One region of the Nonomuraea sp. LP-02 genome, then DNA from elsewhere that is predicted to be linked to it. Evidence: riboswitches for the same ligand, from Rfam matches in the RefSeq annotation. Region 1 holds a riboswitch; the other holds the start of a gene.
The links. A riboswitch is a leader RNA that binds a small molecule or an ion and turns the genes downstream of it on or off. The one in region 1 is predicted to bind thiamine pyrophosphate.

Region 2: it holds a riboswitch for thiamine pyrophosphate, as region 1 does, so the genes downstream of both, thiO (glycine oxidase ThiO) here and tenA (thiaminase II) in region 1, are expected to answer to the same signal.

What each region holds. Positions count from the first base shown of each region.
Region 1 is NZ_JAXCLK010000001.1:5,692,720-5,700,340, reverse strand. Features, by position in the region: gene SMD20_RS26585 (GNAT family N-acetyltransferase) at 1-264, opposite strand, end outside; gene SMD20_RS26580 (hypothetical protein) at 318-530, opposite strand; gene SMD20_RS26575 (hypothetical protein) at 751-1,089, shown strand; gene SMD20_RS26570 (carbon starvation CstA family protein) at 1,093-3,219, shown strand; gene SMD20_RS26565 (MarR family winged helix-turn-helix transcriptional regulator) at 3,216-3,641, opposite strand; gene SMD20_RS26560 (maleylpyruvate isomerase family mycothiol-dependent enzyme) at 3,703-4,335, shown strand; gene tenA (thiaminase II) at 4,339-5,013, opposite strand; TPP riboswitch at 5,001-5,096, opposite strand; gene SMD20_RS26550 (DNA polymerase domain-containing protein) at 5,122-6,081, shown strand; gene SMD20_RS26545 (M28 family metallopeptidase) at 6,208-7,621, shown strand, end outside.
Region 2 is NZ_JAXCLK010000001.1:3,186,681-3,194,301, forward strand. Features, by position in the region: gene SMD20_RS14805 (polyprenyl synthetase family protein) at 1-247, shown strand, start outside; gene thiE (thiamine phosphate synthase) at 327-968, opposite strand; gene SMD20_RS14815 (Rv2175c family DNA-binding protein) at 946-1,323, opposite strand; gene SMD20_RS14820 (NAD(P)/FAD-dependent oxidoreductase) at 1,354-2,517, opposite strand; TPP riboswitch at 2,599-2,715, shown strand; gene thiO (glycine oxidase ThiO) at 2,703-3,824, shown strand; gene thiS (sulfur carrier protein ThiS) at 3,821-4,021, shown strand; gene SMD20_RS14835 (thiazole synthase) at 4,014-4,769, shown strand; gene SMD20_RS14840 (Stk1 family PASTA domain-containing Ser/Thr kinase) at 4,894-6,975, shown strand; gene alc (allantoicase) at 6,991-7,621, opposite strand, start outside.

The DNA of each region.
Region 1 (7,621 bases):
CTCGGCCTCGCCGTGCCGGAAGTCGGTGTCGCCGAGCGCGACGTAGCCGATGAGCTTGCCGTCGTCGAGCGCCTCGATGCCGAGGACCATCTGCTCGAAGGTGTTGCGCGGGCGGTTCTGGCCCTTCTCGATGTTCTGGGCCAGGGAGATGGGCGGGGTGCCGTCCATCCACCGGCCCACCTCGGGGTCGTGGTACCAGCGCCACAGCGGCTCGCTGTCGGCGGGTTCGAGGGCTCTCAGGCGTACGCGTCGTCCGGTCAGCACGCGGGCCAGATCTACCAGGCCGCCGCTCCCGCCCGCAAAGGGATTTCCCCGGGTCAGGCGTACAGGAAGTAGAAGTTGTACTGGGACTCGCAGTGCCAGAAGCCCCACCAGCCCTGGCTGTAGCCGTACTGGCCGATCCGCTGGCACTCGGAGTAGTCGTAGTAGACGCCTCGGAGGCTCTCGGCGTGTGCCGGGGTGGCGGTGACCGTCGTCAGCACACCCCCGGCGAGCAGAGCCGAGACGAGCAGAGCACGTGCCTTGCGCATCGATACCTCCCGCGGGAACGATTCCTGCCGGGATTGTCACCGAAAAAGGCGATCAACCGTCGTTCGAACAGCGGGTAAAGCGTGATGGAAGGGCCTGATCAGGCTAAACCACGCATAAGGTCACTGAAAGTTTCACGCCCGCCAAAGGCGGTTTCAAGCGCGACTACGCCGGGTAAGGCCGTCGGTAATTTCTGAGCTACCTGTTGTGCAGGAGCCACAAATGTCCGCTCTCACGCTCACGCCCGCGGCTCGTGAAGCTCTGCGCGACGACGAAGTGGTGTTCTTCGACTGGCACGTCACCGGCCTCTGCTGCGCGGACGCCGGCGAGTTCTCCGTCCGGCCGCTGCGCCGCTCCCGCCTGCCGAAGCGGGCGCGCGGCCTGCTGCCCGGCGTCGTGTACGCGCACCCCACCGCCTGGGTGCACCTGGCCGGGGCCCCGGTCGTGATCGACTGCCGCCCGCTGTGGCGCTGGCGGCGCTTCACCACCGATCTGCCGCCGGACGCCGGCCTCCGCTGCTGCCTGGGGCGTCCGCTGTATGGCTCTTCCCAAGGGAGGTAACCGGTGAAGCTGCGTTCCGTGATCATCTGGACGGCGGTCGCCGTCGTGGGCGCCACCGGCTGGGCGGTGCTCGCCCTGTCCCGGGGCGAGAACGTCAACGCGGTGTGGCTGCTGTGCGCCGCGCTCGGCTCGTACGCCATCGCCTACCGGTTCTACGCCCGCTTCATCGTGCGCAGGGTGCTGAGGGCCGACGACCGCCGGGCCACCCCGGCCGAGCGGCTCGACAACGGCATCGACTACCAGCCGACGGACCGGCGCATCCTGTTCGGGCACCACTTCGCGGCCATCGCCGGCGCAGGGCCGCTGGTCGGGCCGGTGCTGGCCGCCCAGATGGGCTACCTGCCCGGCACCATCTGGATCATCGCCGGCGTCATCTTCGCCGGGGCCGTCCAGGACATGGTGGTGCTGTTCTTCTCCATGCGCCGCAACGGCCGCAGCCTCGGCCAGATGGCCCGCGAGGAGATCGGCCCTGTCGGCGGGGTGGCCGCGCTCGTCGCGGTGTTCGCCATCATGATCATCCTGCTCGCGGTGCTGGCGCTGGTCGTGGTCAACGCGCTGGCACGCTCGCCGTGGGGCGTCTTCTCGATCGCGATGACCATCCCGATCGCCCTGTTCATGGGCTTCTACCTGCGGGTGCTGCGGCCGGGCCGGGTCGTCGAGACGACCGTGATCGGGGTCGCGTTGCTGGTCCTCGCCATCGTGGCGGGCGGCTGGGTGCAGGGGTCGAGCTGGGCGCCGTTCTTCACGCTGAGCCCGTCGGCGCTCGCGCTCTGGCTCATCGCGTACGGGTTCGTCGCCGCGGTGCTGCCGGTGTGGATGCTGCTCGCGCCGCGCGATTATCTCTCGACCTTCATGAAAATCGGGACGATCGTGCTGATCGCGATCGGCATCGCGGTCACCATGCCGCCGCTGCGCACCACCGCCTTCACCGACTTCGCCTTCAACGGCAAGGGGCCGGTCTTCGCGGGCTCGCTGTTCCCGTTCGTGTTCATCATCATCGCCTGCGGGGCGCTGTCCGGGTTCCACGCGCTGATCTCCTCCGGCACCACCCCGAAGCTGATCCAGAAGGAGAGCCAGGTCCGGATGATCGGCTACGGCTCCATGCTCATGGAGTCGTTCGTGGCCGTCATGGCCATCACCGCGGCCTGCGTGCTGTCGCCCGGCCTCTACTTCGCGATGAACGCCCCGGCCGGGGTGCTCGGCGCCACCGTGCAGTCGGCCTCCGAGGCCGTCGCGAACATGGGCTTCACGATCACGCCGGAGCAGCTCCAGGCCGCGGCGGCGGCCGTGCAGGAGGAGACGCTGATCGCACGCACCGGCGGGGCGCCGACGCTGGCCGTCGGCATCTCGCAGATCTTCTCCGGCTTCCTCGGCGGGGCCGCGCTCCAGGCGTTCTGGTACCACTTCGCGATCATGTTCGAGGCGCTGTTCATCCTCACGACCGTGGACGCCGGCACCCGGGTGGGCCGGTTCATGCTCCAGGACACCCTCGGCAACCTGTGGAAGCCGATGGCGCGGGTGAGCTGGTGGCCGGGCCTGGTGGGGTCGAGCGCGGTGGTCGTGGCGGCCTGGGGCTACTTCCTCTACCAGGGCGTCAACGACCCGCTCGGCGGCATCAACCAGCTGTTCCCGCTGTTCGGCATCGCCAACCAGCTCCTCGCGGCGGTGGCGCTCACCGTGGCCACCACGCTGCTGATCAAGAGCGGGCGGCTCAAGTGGGCCTGGGTGACGGGCGTGCCGCTGGCCTGGGACGCCGCGGTCACCCTGACGGCGAGCTACCAGAAGGTCTTCTCCGCCGACCCGACGCTCGGCTTCTTCGCCCAGCGCGACCGCTACCAGAGCGCGATCGACCAGGGGCAGGTGCTCGCCCCGGCCAAGTCGATGGACGCGATGCGGCAGATCGTCATCAACTCCACCGTGGACGGCGTCCTGGCCGCGCTGTTCGCCGTCATGATCGTCATCGTGATCCTCGACGCGGTCCGCGTGTGGGTCACGGCGATCCGGGCGCGCGAGCCGCTGCCGACCACGGAGGAGCCGTTCGAGGAGTCGAAGCTGCTCGCGCCGTCCGGCCTGATCGCCACCCGCGAGGAGAAGGAGGCGATGGCCGCCCGCGGCGCCGCGGGCGGCTAGAACTCCTTGATCACGCGGGTGAGCGTGGCGTTGAGCTCGGCGAGGCCGTCCTCGCCGAGCAGCGCCGTGAGCCGCCGCTCCACCTCGTCGATGGCGGCGTAGCCGGCTCTCAGCGCCGCGTCGCCGCGCTCGGTGAAAACGATCAGCTTGGCCCGGCGGTCGGCCGGGTCGGGGATCCGGCGCAGGTAGCCGAGGCCCTCCAGGTCGTCCACGAGGGCGCCCATGGCCTGCGGGGTCATCCGGGCCTTCGCCGCGAGCCGGCTCAGCCGGATGCCGTCGTGCTCCATGTGGAAGAACAGCGCCTGGTGGGCGGGGCGGACGCCGGGGGCGTGCTCGTGGGCCGCCTCCTGGACGACGTCCTGGAGGCGCAGGAACGCCTCGTACAGCAGGGCCACGACGTGCGGCGGATGTGTGGCGGCCACGGTCCTTCTCCAAAACGCTAAGGCTGCCTTATATTACGGCAACCTTAGCAAAGGGGGAGGCATGCGCCAGGAAGAGATCCGGTCCGTCCTCGCGAGCGAGCGCCGCGACCTCGCCGACCTGCTCGACGCGCTGCCCGAGGCCGCATGGGACCGGCCCTCGCTGTGCGAGGGCTGGCGGGTGCGGGACGTCGCGGCGCACCTCACGTTCGCCACGGCGCACACCGGGCGGGCGCTCGCCGCGTTCGTCCGGGCGAGAGGGGACTTCGACCGCGCCATCCACGACAGCGCGGTGCGGCTGGCCCGCCGGCGCCCGGCGGACCGGCTGGTCGCCGAGATCCGCCGCTCCGCGGACTCGCGCCGCAGGCAGCCCTCGACGAAACCGCTCGACCCGCTGTTCGACGTGCTCGTACACGGCCAGGACATCGCCGTTCCGCTCGGCATCGAACGGGCCATGCCGGTCGCCGCCGCGCGGGCCTGCGCCCAGCACGTCTGGGACCGCGGCTTCCCCTTCCACCCCCGGCGGCGCTTCGCCGGGCTGCGCTTCGCCGCCACCGACGCCGACTGGTCGGCCGGCGCGGGGGAGAGCGTCGAGGGGCCGGTCGGGTCGCTGCTGCTCGTGCTCAGCGGGCGGCCCGCCGGGCTGGCCGCGCTGACCGGCCCCGGCCTGCCCGAGCTGGCGCGACGGCTCGGCTGAAGGTCAGGGCGCGAGCCAGCGGGCCGTGGGCCAGCCCTCGCGCCGCCAGGCGCTGTCCCAGAACATCCACTCGTACGCCGCCGCCGTCAGATAAGCCTGCTCCATCGCCGCCCGCGTGCCGGCGTCCGCGCCTTCGGCGAGCCGGTCGGCGATCGCCTTGGCCCGGGTCACCGACGCCGCGAACTCCGGGTCGGAGTAGGTGGAGATCCACTTGCCGTACGGGTGTCCGCCGAGGTCGCCCGCGCGCCCCAGCAGCGCCGTGCCCACGTCCTGGTAGATCCAGAAGCACGGCAGCAGCGCCGCCACCAGCACCGGGTACGGCGCCGACAGCGCCGTCGCCTGGAGGTAGGACGCGTACGCCAGGCACGTCGGCGACGTGGTGACCCCGGCCGCGTCCGCGCCCAGCTCGGCGACGTAGCCGGCGTGCAGCAGGCGCTCGGCGGCCAGCGCCGTGTGCGCGCTGCTCGCGAAGAACGCCGCCTCGTCCAGGTCGGTGGCCCGCGCCGAGGCGGTGGCGAGCGCCTTGGAGAACGCCTCCAGGTAGCGGGCGTCCTGCACGATGTAGAACGCGAACCGGTCGGCGTCGAGGGTGCCGTCGCCGAGCGCGACGTTGAACGGGTGGCCGTGGATCGCGGTCATCAGGTCGGCCGTGCGCAGCCACATGTCATCGCAGAACATGACGTCCCTTCGCTAGTGCGAGCTAGATCAGGTTCGACGGGTGTGATCTCAGCCCGGATCGCCGGGCACCCCGCGTCAGTCGATCACTGTAACAGGTGTTCGGATATCGTGGACGGGGTGACCGGCGAGGAGACCCGCGAGGGCGTGACGCTGACCAATCTCGACCAGCCGCTGTTCGACGGGGCCGAGGCCACCAAACGCGACCTGGTCGACTATCTCGACGCGGTCGCGGACCGCCTGGTGCCGGTGCTGCGCGACCGGGCGCTCTCGGTCGTCCGGGTACGCCCCGGGCAGGAGCCCTTCATGCAGAAGAACCTGCCGAAGTACGCCCCTCCGTGGATCGAGCGCGTCTCGGTGTGGGCGGACTCGTCGCGGCGGCAGGTGACGTACGCGCTGGGCAACGACCGGCGGACGCTGATCTGGTTCGGCAACCAGCGGGCGGTGGAGTACCACCCGGCGCTGTTCGCCGGCGACCACTTCACCCACCTGGTGCTGGACCTCGATCCGCCGGAGGGCACGGAGTCGTTCGAGCTGGCCGTGCGGGCGGCGTTCCTGGTGCGGCAGGCGCTGGCGGACGCGGGGCTGGCGGGCGCGGTGAAGACCAGCGGGGCCAAGGGCGTGCACGTGTTCGTGCCGGTCGAGCCGGGCGTCCCGATGGAGGACCTGGCCGCCGCCACCCGCGCGATCGGGGCCCGCGCCGAGCGGGTGGACCCGGCGCTCGCGACGACGGCGTTCATCAGGGAGGACCGCGCGGGCAAGGTCTTCATCGACTCCACGCGGGCGGGCGGCGCGACGGTCGTGGCCGCCTACAGCCCGCGGATCCGGCCCGGCGTGCCGGTGTCGTTCCCCGTGCCGTGGCCGGACCTGGACCGGGTCACGCCGCGCGACTTCACCATCAGGACGGCGGCGGCGCTGGTCGAGAAGAACGATCCGTGGGCGGGGGAGATGCCCGAGCCGCAGCGCCTGCCCGCCGACCTGGTGGAAGAGGGGCACACGATCCCGGTGGCGCGGGTGCAGGCGATGCACGAGGGGAAGCGGCGTGCCCGTGCCCGCCGCGAGGCGACCTGAGACAGCGTGAATCCGTGGTGACAGTGGGCCTTCTCAGCGGCTCGGTACCGGGTTACGTTCGCGTTCGGCGCGGCTCGGGGGGACTACGCGCGCCGTACCCGATCCCGGCACAGGGAGATCCGTCGCATGCGTATGCGTAGAATCGCCGTCGCGCTCGGCCTGCTCCTCACCACGGTCCTCGTCGCGCCACCCGCGCAGGCGCGGACCGGCGGCCTCGACGACGTCTTCGCCAAACTGCTCGTCAAGCAGGTCAAGGGCACGAACGTCACCAAGCACCTCAACGCTCTCCAGGCGATCGCCGACGCAGGCGGCGGCACCCGCGCCGTCGGCACCCCCGGCTACCGGGCCTCCCGCGACTACGTGGCCGCCAAGCTGCGCAAGGCGGGCTACAAGGTCACCCTGCAGCCGGTCAAGTTCGTGGAGAGCTGGAGCGAGAACGCCCCGCCGACGCTCGCCGTGCAGGGCGGCGCCACGTACGTGCCGAACGAGGACTTCTTCGCCTTCGAGCCGTCCCCGTCCGGCGACGTGACCGCGCAGGTCCAGGCCGTGGACCTGACGCTTCCGCCCGCGCCGTCGCCCTCCTCCACCAGCGGCTGCGAGGCGGCCGACTTCGCCGGGTTCGTCGCGGGCCGGATCGCGCTCGTCCAGCGCGGCACCTGCCCGTTCGTCACCAAGGTCGAGAACGCGCTCGCCGCCGGCGCGAGCGCGATCATCATCTTCAACGAGGGCCAGCCGGGACGGACCGACGCCTTCCCGCTGAACATCGGCGGCCTGCAGGGCCTGCCGATGGTGTTCGCCGACTTCGCGGTCGGCCAGGCGCTGGCCGCCACGCCCGGTGCGACCGTGCACCTCAAGGTCGACGCCAACCTGGTGCTCGGCACCGAGGACAACGTCATCGCCGAGTCCCGGCTCGGCGACCCGCGCCAGGTCGTCATGGTCGGCGCCCACCTCGACAGCGTGACCGAGGGCCCCGGCATCAACGACAACGGCTCGGGCAGCGCCGCCATCCTGGAGGTCGCCGAGCGGATGGCGCTCTACCCGGTCAAGCACAAGGTCCGCTTCGCGTTCTGGGCGGCCGAGGAGATCGGGCTGCTCGGCTCCACGCAGTACGTCGCCTCCCTGTCCCAGGAGCAGCGCGACCGCGTCCGGCTCTACCTGAACTTCGACATGATCGCCTCCCCGAACTACGCCTACAAGCTGTACGACGGTGACGACTCCGACGCCACGGGCTCCCCGGCGGGCCCGCCCGGATCGGCCCAGATCGAGCAGCGGCTCGCCACGTTCTTCGGCTCGCGCGGCCTGGCCACGGTCGGCACCGACTTCGACGGCCGCTCCGACTACGGGCCGTTCATCGCGATCGGCATCCCGTCCGGCGGCATCTTCACCGGCGCCGAGGGCGTCAAGACCCCCGAGGAGGCCGCGCTGTTCGGCGGCACGGCCGGGGCCGCGTACGACGGCTGCTACCACCAGGCGTGCGACACGCTCGCCAACGTGAACGCGACGGCGCTGGACGTCGACTCCGACGCCATCGCGGACTCCG
Region 2 (7,621 bases), 2.5 Mb from region 1:
CTCCGCCGCCTCCCCCGGCGAGGCCGCGACCGTGCGCCGCCTGCTCGGCGACCCCGGCCTCGACGAGGACGGCGTCGCCACGCTGCGCGGCGTCATCGAGGGCACGGGCGCGCTGAGCGCGTGCGAGGACCTCATCGGCGACTACCTCGGCGAGGCGCTGGCCGCGCTCGACCGGGCCCCGGTCACCGAGGAGGCGCGCACGGCGCTGAAGGAGCTGGCGATCGCCGCCACCTCTCGCACCACCTGATCGGCCGCGCCTGGCGGCGCCGGACATGCGAGCGCCGCCCCGCCGGAGGGCGGGGCGGCGCGAGGGTCGGGTGGGTGGGTCAGGCCGCCGCGGCCAGGCGCTTGGCGAACTCCGCCGCCGCCGCGCCAGGATCGTCGGCCTCGGTGATGGCACGCACGACGACGACCCGGCGCACGCCGTACGACAGGACGTCGTCGAGGTTGCCGAGGTCGATGCCGCCGATGCCGAACCACGGCCGCGCCTCGCCCAGCGACGCCGCGTGCCGCAGCAGCGACGGGCCGGGGGCCGGGCGGCCGGGCTTGGTCGGCGTGGGCCAGATCGGCCCGCAGCAGAAGTAGTCGACGCCCTCCTCCACGGCCGCGGCGGAGGCCTCGGCGGCGGAGTGGGTGGACCGTCCGATGACGATGTCGTCGCCGAGTATCTCTCGCGCGACCGTCGTGGGAAGGTCGTCCTGCCCCAGGTGGAGCACGTCGGGGCGGGCGGCGTAGGCGATGTCCGCCCGGTCGTTGACCGCCAGCAGCTTGCCGTGCCGGTCGCAGGCGTCGCGGAAGACCTCGAGGAGGGCGAGCTCCTCGCGGGCCTCCAGGCCCTTCTCCCGCAGCTGGACGATGTCCACGCCGCCCGCCAGCACCGTGTCGAGGAACTGCGCGAGGTCGCCGCGGTCGCGGCGGCCGTCGGTGCAGAGATAGAGGCGCGCGTCAGAAAGCAAGGGCCTGGGCACGCCGCTTGACCTCGGTGTGGCGACCGGCCCTGATCGCCTCGATGGGCGAGCCTGGCAGCGAGTCGTCGGGGGTGAAGAGCCAGCGCAGGGACTCGGCGTCGTCGTAGCCGGCGTCCTGCAGCACGGTCAGGGTGCCGGGCAGGCCCTTCATCACGTCCTTCCCGTCGAGGAACACCGCGGGCACCTGCGGGGACCCGCTGCCCTCCCGGCGCACGCCGAGGAGCTTGTGATCCTTGAGGAGTTGCTTGGCCCGCCCGATCGGGAGTTCCAGGCGCTGGGCCACTTCGGGGAGCGTGAGCCACTCGCTGACGAGCTGGTCGGTCTCCCGGTCGATCTGTGCAACAGAAAGCGTCACGGAACCACAACTACCACATGCCGTGCTTGCTCAAACAACACAATCCCGTAGGGGGACGTCTGGATCTACCAGGCGTTCCGCGTCCAGCCGGGAGCCCGCGCCGATGATGCGGCGGCCCTGGACGAGGTCTCTCGGCCGGTCGACGGCGAACACCGCGGCGAGGGTGTCGTCGCCCCTCAGCCAGACGGCCGACCACTTGCCCTCGGGGCCGCCGCGGTAGAGCAGGCGCTCGCCCGCGGGGTGATGGCCGGCGTACTGGACCATGTGCCCGAACTGCTCCGACCAGAAGTACGGCACCGGGTCGTAGACGGCGTCCTCGCCGAGCAGGCTCGCGGCGGCGACCTCGGGGGCGTTGAGCGCGGTGTCCCAGTGCTCGACCCGCAGCCGGTCCTGGAAGCGGCGCGACCACCAGGCGGCGCAGTCGCCCACCGCGACCGTGCCGGGCAGCGAGGCGCGCAGGTGCTCGTCCACGACGACGCCGTTGTGCAGGTCGAGGTCGGCGTCGGCCAGCCACTGGACGGCCGGGCGCACGCCGATGCCGGCGACGACCACGTGCGCGTCGATGAACTCGCCGCCGACCAGCTCGACGCCGCCCTCCTCGACGGAGTGGACCATGGCGCCGAGACGCAGGTCGATGCCGTCGTACCAGCGTTCGGTGCGGGCGCCGATCTCCTCGCCGACGGCGGCGGCGAGCGGCGCGGGACCGGCCTCGACGACGGTGACCGCGCAGCCGGCGCGGCGGGCGGCCGTGGCCACCTCGGCCCCCACCCAGCCCGCGCCGGCGACCACGACGCGGGCGCCGGGCACGAGCGCGGCGCGCAGCTCGTGCGCGTCGTCGAGGGTGCGCAGGACGTGCTGGGGGCCGTCGCCCGGCAGCAGGACCGGGTCGGCGCCGGTCGCGATGACCAGGCCGTCGTAGCGCAGCTCGCCCTCGGTGGTCTCGACGGCGCCCGGCCGCAGCGCGGTGGCGGACACGCCGGGACGGAAGGCGACGCGCAGCGCGGCGAGGTCGGCGTCGACAAAGGTGGTGTCGGACTCGCCGAGCAGCACGCTCTTGGTCAGGGGCGGACGGTCGTAGGGGCGGTGGCGTTCCCGCCCGACGAGGGTGATCCTGCCGCCGAATCCGCGCCCGCGCAGCGCCTCGACCGTGCGTACGCCGGCCAGGCCCGCTCCCACCACCACGACATGGTCCACGACCAAGACCATAGACGGGTACGGGGCCCGGCGGCGAAGGGGGGCGTGCCTGGCGCCGCCGGCGAGGTCGTAGGCTGGGGGCGTAAGACGCGCGGGAGTCCGGCCGTGACCGGGCTGAGAGGAAGGCTGTACAGGGCCTTCGACCGCAAGACACCTGATCCGGATCATGCCGGCGAAGGGAGCGCATGGTGGAGGTCATCGTCGGCGGCGGGGTCGTCGGGCTGTCCGTCGCGTGGCGGCTGGCGCGGGCGGGGCGGCCGGTCACCGTGGTCGATCCCGATCCCGCGGGCGGGGCCTCGCACGCGGCCGCGGGCATGCTGGCGCCGGTCAGCGAGGTGACCTACACCGAGGAGCCGCTGCTGCGGCTGGGCCTGGCGTCGCTGCGCCGCTGGCCGGCCTTCGCCGCCGAGCTGGCCGCCGACGCGGGGCTGCCCGAGGGGGCGCGCGGGGTGGACCTGCGCGCGGAGGGCACGCTCGACGTGGCGTTCGGGGCCGACGACCTCGCGGCGCTGGACGAGCTGGCCGCGTTCATGGACAAGTTGGGGCTCCCGGTGGAGCGGCTGACCGGGCGCGAGTGCCGCCGCCTGGAGCCGATGCTGGCGCCGTCGGTGCGCGGCGGGCTGCTGGCCGCCGGTGACGCCTGGGTGGATCCGCGCCGGGTGACGGCGGCGCTGCTCGCCGCGCTGGAACGTCTGGACGTGCCGCTCGTACGCGCCCGGGTCACCACGCTGCTGCGCGCGGACGGGCCGGCGGGCCGGGTCACGGGTGTGCGGCTGGAGGAGGGTGCCGAGCTGCCCGCCACGACGGTGGTGCTGGCGGCCGGGGCCTGGAGCGCCGCTCTGGCCGGGGTGCCGGTGCGGCCGGTCAAGGGGCAGATCCTGCGCCTGCGCTCGCCGCAGCCGCTGCTGACCCGGTGCGTACGAGGCTCCGTGCACGGCTCCCCCGTCTACCTCGTCCCCCGGGGCGACGGCGAGCTGGTGGTCGGTGCGACCCAGGAGGAGCTGGGCTTCGACACCCGGGTGACCGCCGGCGGCCTGTACGAGCTGCTGCGCGACGCCAGGGAGCTGGTGCCGGGCGTGACCGAGCTGGAGCTGGCCGACGTGGTGGCGGGCCTGCGCCCCGGCACGCCGGACAACGTGCCGATCGTCGGGCCGGCCGGTGACGGGCTGGTGCTCGCCACCGGACACCACCGGGGCGGCGTGCTGCTCGCGCCTCTGACGGCGGCCCTGGTGGCCGGGGAGGCGGGCGGCGAGGAGGGCGGGCTGGCGGCGTTGTGCTCGCCGGCGAGATTTGGAGAGATCGCATGATGGTGCAGATCAACGGGGCCACGCACGAGGTCGCCGACGGGACGACCGTGGCGCAGGCCGTACGCGCCCTGACCGCGACGACCACCGGGGTCGCCGTGGCGGTCAACGACGAGGTGGTCACGCGCGGCGCCTGGGAGACCACGGCGCTGCGTGAGCGCGACCGCGTGGAGGTGCTGACGGCGGTGCAGGGTGGATGAGCTGATCATCGCCGGGGAGAAGTTCTCCTCCCGGCTCATCATGGGCACCGGCGGCGCCCCCTCGCTGGAGGTGCTCGACCAGGCACTGGCGGCCTCCGGCACCGAGCTGACCACGGTCGCCATGCGGCGGCTCGACCCGCGCTCCCGCGGGTCGGTGCTCGACGTGCTGCGCGAGCGCCACATCAAGGTGCTGCCCAACACGGCCGGCTGCTTCACGGCGGGCGACGCCGTGCTGACGGCCCGGCTGGCCAGGGAGGCGCTCGGCACGAACTGGGTCAAGCTGGAGGTCATCGCCGACGAGCGGACGCTGCTGCCCGACCCCATCGAGACCTTCGACGCGGCCGAGCGGCTGGTGGCCGACGGGTTCGTGGTGCTCCCGTACATCGGCGACGACCCGGCGCTGGCCCGACGGCTGGAGCAGGCGGGCTGCGCGGCGGTGATGCCCCTGGGCGCGCCGATCGGATCGGGCCTCGGCATCCGCAACCCGCACAACATCGAGCTGATCGTGGAGGCCGCGTCGGTGCCGGTGATTCTCGACGCGGGGATCGGCACGGCCAGCGACGCCGCGCTGGCGATGGAGCTCGGCTGCGACGCGGTGCTGCTGGCGACGGCGGTCACCCGGGCCCAGCGCCCCGACCAGATGGCCGCGGCCATGAAGGCGGCGGTGACGGCCGGGCGGCTGGCGCGGCAGGCCGGGCGCATCCCGCGCCGCCGCTACGCCGAGGCGTCCTCCCCCATGACGCCCTGACTCCTGAGACGCGAGGGACGCGCCGGGGCTGGCGAGGCTCCGGCGCGTCACAGGGGGCACGGCTCGGCATCGGTTTCGGGCGGCTGGGCCCTGCCGGTGCCAAAACGCCCGTAAACTCAGCGGGGTGGATACGACGACTGCGGACCCTCTGGTCGGGCGGCTCCTCGATGGGCGCTATCGCATCGAGAGCCGGATCGCCCGGGGCGGTATGGCGACCGTCTACCTGGCGCTCGACGTCCGGCTGGACCGGACCGTCGCGCTGAAGGTCATGCACCGCTCGCTGGCCGACGACCCGGCGTTCGTCCGGAGGTTCATCGGCGAGGCGAAGTCGGTGGCCAGTCTCTCCCATCCCAACGTCGTGCACGTCTTCGACCAGGGCACCGACAACGACGTCGTCTACCTGTCGATGGAGTACGTGCCGGGCCGCACGCTCCGCGACGTCCTGCGCGAGCGCGGCCGGCTGCCCGCCCGCGAGGCGCTGGAGATCCTGATCCCGGTGCTGGCCGCCCTCGGCGCGGCCCACCAGGCCGGCATGGTGCACCGCGACGTCAAGCCCGAGAACGTCCTGATGACCGACGACGGGCGGGTCAAGGTCGTGGACTTCGGCCTGGCCAAGGCCATCGAGGCGACCAACCAGACGCGCACCGGCGTGATGATCGGCACCATCGGCTACATGGCGCCCGAGCAGGTGCTCACCGGCGCGGCCGACGTGCGCAGCGACGTCTACGCGGCCGGCATCATGCTGTTCGAGCTGGTGACCGGGCAGCAGCCCTACGACGGCGAGACGCCGATGTCGGTCGCCTACCGGCACGTCCACGACACGGTGCCGCCGCCTTCCGCGCTGGCGCCCGACGTGCCGCCGCTGATCGACACGCTGGTGGCGCAGGCGACCGCGCGTGAGCCGCACGACCGGCCCAAGGACGCCACGGCCCTGCTGGTGGCGGCGGTCGACGCGCACCGCATGCTGCCGCGCACCACGCTCCCGCCGACGCCGCAGGCGCAGCCGTACGGACCGGGGCCGGGCTCCGGGCCGGTGCCGTTCCCCGGCTCGGGCGCGATGACGGGCTCTGGGGCGGTGCCGGGCGCGGTTTCGGGGGCGGTTTCGGGGGCGGTTTCGGGGGCGATGTCCGGCCCGATGGCCGGGTCCGGGGCGCAGTTCCGCCCGCAGCCGCCGTCCCAGCCGAACGACCGCACCGCCGTGCACGCCGCCCCGTCGATGCCGCAGGCCGCCCCCGCGCACACGCTCATCCAGCCGCGCGTCGAGGTGCCCGCGCCGGCGCGGCGGCGCGGGTTCCGGCCCAACTGGTTCCTGGTGGCGCTGGCCGGCGTCATGGTCGCCGCCATCGCGCTGACCGGGTGGTTCTTCGCCCAGCCCGACTACGTCCAGGTGCCCAGCCTGGTCGGCAGGAACGTGGTGCTGGCCGAGCAGAGCGCGGTCAACGGCGGCTTCAAGGTCAAGACGGCCCCGGGCCAGTACTCGGAGAAGACCGCCGAGGGCCTGGTGCTGGCCACCGAGCCGGTCGCCGGCACCGAGGTCGAGCGGGGCAGCACGATCACGCTGACGCCCTCGCTCGGCCCCAAGCGCGTGGTCGTGCCCAACGTCACCGGCATGACCGGCAACGACGCCCGCGCCGCGCTCGCCAAGGAAGGGCTCACCCCGGGCTCGGTGAAGCGCCTGCCCAACACGCAGGTCGAGCGCGACAAGGTCATCCGCTCCTCGCCGCAGGTGGGCGAGAAGGTCAAGGAGGGCGCGCGGGTCGACATCTTCGTCAGCGCCGGCCTGCTGATGCCCGACGTCGGCGGCATGCCGAAGGACGAGGCCGCCGCCTACCTCGGCCAGCAGGGCTTCCAGGTGCAGGTCCAGGAGGTCGACGACGACGCCGAGCCGTGCACCGTCATCGCCCAGGTGCCGAAGGCCAAGTCCGAGGTCGACGGGGGCGCGCAGGTCATGGTCACGGTGGCGCGCTGCCAGACCGACTTCTGGCAGTGGTTCGGCCAGGGCGACACCCAGGCCCGCGACGACCAGCAGCTCGCCATCGTCCCGCAGGTGATCGGCAAGAACGTCAACGACGCCCGCCGCGACCTGGAGGCGCAGGGCTTCAAGGTGCAGGTCCACCGGCTCGGCAACCGCGGCGTGGTCCAGTTCCAGCGCCCGCTGCCCAACAGCGAGCGCCCGGCCGGAGCCACCGTCCACCTCTGGCAGTGATCCCCGGCCGGCGGGTCAGGGCGTCAGGTGTCCGTGGAGGCGGACCCTCGCCAGGCCGCCGTCCGGGTGGATGTCCACCCGCACGTGGGTGACCGGCGTCGCCGCCGCCAGGCGGAACCGGTGCGGGGTGTCCGGCTGCAGGCGGGTGCGCGGCAGCAGCTCCACGGGCGCGGCCGCGCCGGGCTCGCCGTCGAAACCGGTGAGGGTGACCGCGGCGGGGGCGTTGAAGAGCAGGTTCGTGGTGTCGATCTCGGCCAGCCTGAGCACGCCGCGCCCGGCCAGCCGGATGATCAGCCAGTCGTTGCCGCCGTCCCGCCGCCGCGCGGTCTCCCAGCCCTCCGCCTGGTGGCGGGCCAGGCCGGGGGCGATGACGTTGTGGGGGGCCGAGTAGAAGTCGTCGGAGCAGGCGGTGACGACGCCGCCGTTGGCGAGGGCGGCCAGGTCGAGGCCGAGGCCGTCGTACACGGACAGGTCGGGGCGGGGCTCGCCGTGCACGCGCAGGCGGGCGACGCCGCCGTCAGGGAAGATGGTGAGCCGTACGTGGGTGCCGTGGAACTCGCCCGCGGCCTCGAAGTGGTGCTCGGCGTCGCCCTTCAGCGCGGCCCGCGGCACGATCTCCGTCCACGGGGCCGCCAGCAGTTCGGCG